Linked DNA regions of Urbifossiella limnaea. Each later gene encodes a partner of the first gene's protein in a complex. Links are inferred from orthologs where the notes say so. Each region holds a gene or a part of one and is shown on either strand. Other genes may lie near its edges. The genes, in order: uvrB and ETAA1_RS16720.

Evidence for each region.
Region 2: the proteins of uvrB (region 1) and ETAA1_RS16720 are in contact, whole or in part, in a crystal structure (PDB 7EGT), measured with the Thermus thermophilus proteins. The link is inferred for Urbifossiella limnaea from one-to-one orthologs. Residues at the interface, in WP_096411307.1 of Thermus thermophilus: Glu23, Leu25, Arg26, Asp27, Gly28, Glu29, Arg30, Phe31, Arg55, Glu326, Asp327, Phe328, Glu379, Ser382, Gln383, His398, Gly400, Arg401; in WP_096412145.1 of Thermus thermophilus: His654, Arg656, Phe657, Gln666, Asp668, Glu669, Lys680, Arg681, Leu682, Ser683, Lys685, Tyr686, Ala687.

What each region holds. Positions count from the first base shown.
Region 1 is NZ_CP036273.1:5,167,862-5,171,171, forward strand. Bases 120-3,117 are described here. They hold uvrB (excinuclease ABC subunit UvrB), read right to left. Parts: upstream 2,694-3,117; coding sequence 546-2,693; downstream 120-545. Other genes in these bases: ETAA1_RS21060 (hypothetical protein), read right to left, coding at 120-340; ETAA1_RS21070 (beta strand repeat-containing protein), read left to right, coding at 3,024-3,117. In the rest of the region: more of ETAA1_RS21060, read right to left, coding at 1-119; more of ETAA1_RS21070, read left to right, coding at 3,118-3,310. UniProt on the Escherichia coli protein: The UvrABC repair system catalyzes the recognition and processing of DNA lesions. A damage recognition complex composed of 2 UvrA and 2 UvrB subunits scans DNA for abnormalities.
Region 2 is NZ_CP036273.1:4,084,839-4,088,172, forward strand. What follows is about bases 313-3,334. They hold ETAA1_RS16720 (ATP-dependent helicase), read right to left. Parts: upstream 2,941-3,334; coding sequence 685-2,940; downstream 313-684. Other genes in these bases: ETAA1_RS16715 (serine/threonine protein kinase), read left to right, coding at 313-681; ETAA1_RS16725 (holo-ACP synthase), read left to right, coding at 3,017-3,334. Outside these bases: more of ETAA1_RS16715, read left to right, coding at 1-312. UniProt on the Escherichia coli protein: A helicase with DNA-dependent ATPase activity. Unwinds DNA duplexes with 3'-5' polarity. Translocates on single-stranded DNA with 3'-5' polarity. Initiates unwinding more efficiently from a nicked substrate than double-stranded DNA.

The DNA.
Region 1 (3,310 bases):
AGTCCTTCAACAGGGCCGGCACGGTCGAGGCGGCCTCGGCGCGGCGGCTGTCGGCGATGACGGCTTCGGCTTCGGGGCTGCCGATGGCGACCGTCTCGGCGACCTTGTCGAGGAGCGTCAGGTCCTTCTTGTCCCACACGGCCTGGACGCGGGCGGCGTCGTGGCGGCCGGCGGCCTTCAGGACGGCCTCGGCCTTCGCACGGGCCACGTCGGCGGCCATCGGGCGAAGGGAGCTGAAGCCGTAACCCGGGCGGGGGATGGTATTTTCGGCGGCGGTGGCGGGTGCTGCGAACAGGCCGGTGGCGAGGGCCGCGGCTGCGAGACACGAGCGGGGCGTCACATCATCCTCCTCGGTCACGAAAGGGCGGGAGGTCCGGAAAGCGCGGTCGGGCGGGGGGAAGAGCGGGCCGCCTAATCGCCTACCTTAACTTCGGCACAGACGAAAAACAATTCTTATCCGAAACTTCTCAGGAATTCCCCATCACCGCTCCGGGCCGTCACGGCTTAGAGGGCTGACGAGCAATACCGAAGCGAATAACAGGCCATCAGGCCCCCTCAGGCTTTCGGCGAGGGCCGGGTAGGTTCGTTGGTCGCAGTGTCGGATCAGCTCCGCCGCGGCGACCTTTGCCACGCTTTTTCTTCTCCGGCAGGCGCGGGGCGATCACCTTCCCGCCCAGCACGCTCGGCGGGGCGCCGTCGCCGTACTTCTTCTTCAGCTCCGATTCGAGCTTCACCACCTGGTCGCGCAGCTTCTGGGCCCGCTCGAAGTCCAGCCCCTTCGCCGCCTCCAGCATCTCGGCGTACAGCGACTGCACGTACTCGATCGTCACGTAGTCCGCTTCCGCCGCAGCGGTCGCGCCCGTCGCCGCCTCCGTCGCCATCTTGTGCGCCTCGATCTCGTCCTCGATCGAGTTGCGGATCGCCGTCACCACCGACCGCGGGGTGATGCCGTGCGCGGCGTTGTACGCCAGCTGCACGTCGCGCCGGCGGTTCGTCTCGCCCATCGCCCGCGCCATGCTGTCAGTCACGTTGTCGGCGTACAGGATCACCTCGGCGTTCACGTTGCGGGCGGCCCGGCCGATCGTCTGGATCAGCGACGTTTCCGACCGCAGGAAGCCCTCCTTGTCGGCGTCGAGAATCGCCACCAGCGACACCTCGGGCAGGTCGAGCCCCTCGCGCAACAGGTTCACGCCGACGAGCACGTCGAACGTGCCCTCGCGGAGCTCGCGGAGTACCTGGATCCGCTCGATGGCGTCGAGTTCGCTGTGCAGCCAGGCGCAGCGCATCCCGGCGTCGCGGAAGAACGTCGTCAGGTCCTCGGCCATCCGCTTCGTCAGCGTCGTCACCAGCGTCCGCTCGCCCTTCGCGGCGCGGGCCTGAATTTCGCTCTTCAGGTCCGGCACCTGCCCGCGCGCCGGCTTGACGTGAATCACCGGGTCGACCAGCCCCGTCGGCCGGATCACCTGCTCGACCACCTCGCCGCCGACGCGCTCCAACTCGTACGCGGCGGGCGTCGCCGACAGGCACAGGCACTGCTTCAGCCGCCCCTCGAACTCGGGGAACTTGAGCGGCCGGTTGTCCAGCGCGCTCGGCAGGCGGAAGCCGTGTTCGACGAGCGTCGTCTTGCGGGCAAAGTCGCCGTGGAACATGCCGCGGACCTGCGGCAGGCTGACGTGGCTCTCGTCTACCACGACGAGGAAGTCTTCGGGGAAGAAGTCGATGAGCGTGTACGGCGGGTCGCCGGGGTTGCGGCCGCTGAACCAGCGGGCGTAGTTCTCGATGCCCGAGCAGTAGCCCACCTCGCGGAGCATGTCCAGGTCGTACCGGCAGCGGGCCTTCAGCCGCTCGTACTCCAGCAGCTTGCCCTCGGTCTTGAACTGCTCCAGCCGGGCCGTCAGTTCGGCCTCGATGCCGGTGATCGCCTCCTTCACGCGCTCCTCGGGCGTCACGAAGTGCTTCGCCGGGTAGACGTACAGCTCCTCCAGCGGCTTGATCGTCTCGCCGCTGACGGGGTGGATGACCGAGAGCGCGTCCACCTCGTCGCCGAACAGCTCCATCCGGTACGCGACTTCCTCGGAGGCCGGCCAGATGTCGATGGTGTCGCCTCGGACGCGGACCTTGCCGCGCTCGAAGGCCACGTCGTTCCGCTGGTACTGGATGTCCACGAGCCGCAGCAGCAGGTTGTCGCGGTCGATGACCTCGCCCTTCTGGACGTACACCATCATCCGCTTGTAGTCGGACGGCGAGCCGAGGCCGTAGATGCACGACACCGACGCCACGATGATCACGTCTTCCCGGCTCACGAGCGCGGACGTGGCGGCGAGGCGGAGGCGGTCGATGTTCTCGTTGATGGAGCTGTCTTTTTCGATGTAGATGTCGCGCTGCGGGATGTACGCCTCGGGCTGGTAGTAGTCGTAGTAGCTGACGAAGTACTGCACCGCGTTGTGCGGGAAGAAGCCCTTGAACTCCTTGTACAGCTGCGCCGCCAGCGTCTTGTTGTGGGCGAGCACGAGCGTCGGCTTGCCGAGCCGGGCGATGACGTTGCTGGCGGTGAACGTCTTGCCGGTGCCGGTGGCCCCGAGGAGAACCTGGAAGCTCTTGCCGCGCTCGAACCCGGCGACGAGTTGCTCGATGGCCTTCGGTTGGTCGCCGGCCGGCGGGTAGTCGCTGACGAGCTGGAACTTCGCGGCCATCGAGCGGCTCCTGGCGGGCGGGGAGAGGTGAATTGTAACGGTGCCGCGCCGCAGGGGGATGTCGGATGCGATGCACGACTTCGGCGACCCGCTGTCGGACGTGCCGTTCTCCCTCCCCGCCGGCAGGGCGGTCAGGACGCCCGTGCTCGGGCCGATCTCCGCGGCCGCGTTCGGCGAGGGGCCGCCGCACCGGGCCGAGTCGGAGTGCGGACCGGGCCATCCCGGACGACCGACACAGCTTGCGCCAGTTCGCACGCCCATTCGGGATGCCGATCGTTGCGGCGGCGGCCGAAGGCGAGTAGGCTCGGCGGTTCACTCCGGAGCCCACCCATGCCCCGCCCCGTGCCGCGCCCCCTGTCCGGCCGCGTCGAATCGCTCGAAGACCGCGTCACCCCGGCCATCGCGATGGCGCTGGCCGGGGCGACGGCGACAATCACCGGCGACGCGGTGAGTGACACGCTTGTCGTCACGGTCGATACTGCAACGGCCGGCGGTCCGTTCCTGGCCCACAACCGGGTGACCGCCGGCGACGCCGGGTTCGTCAGCAACCTCGACTTCGACAGCACCCTGGCCGGCGTACAGACGCTCGCGGCCACAGCCGCGAGCTCGCTCATCAT
Region 2 (3,334 bases), 1.1 Mb from region 1 along the record:
TTCCCCGGCCTGAAGAAGCCGTCCGAGGGCGAGATCTGCATGGCCCTGCGGCACGAGAACATCGTGCGCACCTACGAGCACGGGCTGACGACGAACGGCGAGCCGTACATCGTCATGGAGTGGGTGGACGGTTACGGCCTCAGCTACCTGGTCGAGACGCGGAACGCCCAGCTTAAGGGAAACCGGATCAACTACCTGTCGCAGCTGAGCGACGCCGTCCAGTACATTCACGACTCCAAGTACCTGCACCGCGACCTGTGCGCCCGCAACATCATGGTCAACACCGAGGGCGTGCTCAAGCTCATCGACTTCGGGCTCGCGATCCCGTACACGCCGCAGTTCTGCGCCCCCGGCAACCGGACCGGCACCAAGGAAATCATGGCCCCGGAGCTGCTTGCGCGGCGGACCACCGACCACCGCGTGGACATGTTCGCTCTCGGCGTCACGGCCTACGAAATGTTCACGTTCAGCCTGCCGTGGGAGCGGTCGATGGACTCGAACGAGTACTCCCGGCGGGTGATGAACACGCCGCCGAAGAACCCGAAGGACGTGAACAAGGACCTGGACGACGAGACGGCCGCCGTGTTGTTGAAGGGGATCGCCAAGGTGCCGACGGACCGGTTCGGCTCGGCGAAGGCGTTCAAGGAAGCCCTGGAACGCCTCCCGCGGCAGGACTGGTAGCCGTCACCCCTGCCGCCGCCCGACCACCTTCAGTTTCGCCTTGTCGGCCACGAATACCTTTTCGCCGTGGCCGGGGAATCGCACCTTCACCCGCCGCAGCGCGCCGAACCCGCTCAGATCGGTGACCTGCCCCAGCCCGTACTCGTCGTGCTGGACAAGTGCCCCGACTGCCAGGCCGGTGTCCGGCGGCACGACGATCGACGCGGCCTCCTCCGGCTTCTTCGGAGGGATGAACGGCCGGACCCCGGTGTCGGCCCAGTCGCGTGCCGCCGGCGCCACCTTCGCCCGCCACTCGTCGGCGGCCCCCCGCGCGACGTTCCGCGTCATCGACAGGTCTACGTGCTCGACGGACGAGTCGCGCGGCAACTCGCCGAGGAAGCTGCTCGGGATGGCGTAGTTCAGTTGCCCGCGGAACTCGCGCATCCGGGCGTGGCACAGGTGCAGTTCCTTCATCGCCCGCGTCATGCCGACGAAGCACAGCCGCCGCTCCTCCTCCACGTCCTCGTCCTTGCCGAGGCTCCGCTCGTGCGGCAGCAGCCCCTCCTCCACGGCCATGACGTACACCACCGGGAACTCCAGCCCCTTGCTGGAGTGCAGCGTCATCACCGAGACGTGGTCGGCGGCCTCGTCCCAGCCGTCGGTGTCGGAAGCGAGGGTGATCTGTTCGAGGAAGTCCACGACCTTGCTGTCAGGGTTCTCGTCGTGGTACTGCTTCGCCGCGGTGACGAGTTCGGACACGTTCGCCAGCCGGTCGGCGTCCTCGGGGTCGTCAGAATCCCGGAGCATCTTCTCGTAGCCGGACTGCTTGATGACGAGGTCGATGAGTTCGTGCGGCGGCAGGTCGAGCTTCGTGCGCAGCTCGGTGACGAGCCGGTAGAAGTCGCGGAGGCCGGACGCTCCTTTTCCCTTGATCTCGGGGATACGGGCCACCTGAGCCGCGGCCGCGAGCAGTGGCATTTCCTCGCGGCCGGCGAACGCCACGAGCCGGTCGAGCGAGGTCTTGCCGACGCCGCGGCTCGGCGCGTTCACGACGCGGAGGAAGCTGACGTTGTCCTGCGGGTTGGCGACGAGCCGCAGGTAGGCAAGCACGTCGCGGTTCTCCTTCCGCTCGAAGAACGCCAGCCCCTTCACGATTTGGAACGGCACGCCGTGCTTCACGAACGCGGACTCGAGCGACCGCGTGAGCGCGTTGATGCGAAGGAAGATGGCGTGGTCGCGGTAGCGGAACCGGCCGGCCTTCACCGCCTCCTTGATCCGCACGACGACGCCCTCGGCCTCGTCGAGTCCGTTGTCGAAGGTGAGGACGCGGACCGGCTCGCCGGCCGGGTTGTCGGTGACGAGCGCCTTCTTCTTCCGCTGCTTGTTGCGGTCGATGAGCGCGCCGGCGGCGTGCAGGACGTTCTTTGTGCTGCGGTAGTTCCGCGTCAGCGTGATGACCCGGGCCGCGGGAAAATCGCGCTCGAAGTCGAGGATGTTCTTGATGTCCGAGCCGCGCCACTTGTAGATCGACTGGTCGGGGTCGCCGACCACGCACAGGTTCGGGTGGTCCACCGACAGCCGGCGGGCCACCTCGTACTGCGCGGAGTTGGTGTCCTGGTACTCGTCGATCAGCACGTAGCGGAACCGCGAATCCAGGTCGCGGCGGAACTCCTCGTTCAGCCGCAGCGCCTGGGCCGGCAGGTACAGCAGGTCGTCGAAGTCCATCGCGTTCGCGGCGCGGAGCCGCTTCTCGTAGCCGTGGTACACCTTCGCCACGGTCTGCGTGAAGAAGTCGTTCGCCGTCTTCTCGTAGCCGTTCGGCGTGAGCAGTTGGTTCTTCGCCTTGCTGATCGCGCCGCCGAGGCGGTCGGGGCTGAACTTCACGTCGTCCATGCCGGTCGCGGCCAGGGCGTCCTTCACCAGCTTGTTGCGGTCGTCGGTGTCGTAGATGGTGAAGTTGCGGTCGATGCCGAGGCGGTCGGCGTACTGCCGCAGCAGCCGGGCGCCGAGGCTGTGGAACGTACTCACCCACACGCGGTTACCGGGCACGAGCTTCTCGACGCGCTGCCGCATCTCGCCGGCGGCCTTGTTGGTAAAGGTAATCGCCAGGATGCTGCCGGGCCGCACGCCCTGTTGCAGCAGGTACGCGACGCGGCGGGTGATCACGCGCGTCTTGCCCGACCCGGCCCCGGCGAGGATGAGCAGCGGCCCCTCGGCGTGCGTCACGGCGGCGCGCTGGTCGTCGGTCAGGTCGGCGAGCAGGTCACCGGGGTCGGGCACGGGCTGACTCCATCGGCCGCGTCGGGTAGGCTGAAGGGGTGATTCTACCGCCCCGCCCGGCCGAGGACGACGTGCGATGATCGTGGGGATCGGCACCCAGGTGCTGGAGTGCGCCCGGGTGCGGAAGCTGATCGACCGGCACGGCGAGGCGTTCCTCCGCCGCGTCTACACCGACCGCGAGATCGGCCGGTGCAACGCCGACCCGCGCACCACGGAGGCGTTCGCCGCGGTGTGGGCGGCGAAGGACGCCGTGTTCCGGGCGCTCGGCTCGCCGTGGCGGCGCGGCATGGACTGGACCGACGTGGAGATCGGTGCGGGGAACGCCGTTGCGGTCGCCGGCGCGACGGCGGACCGCATGACCGCGAAGGGGGCGAGCCGGGTGATGGTGACGACG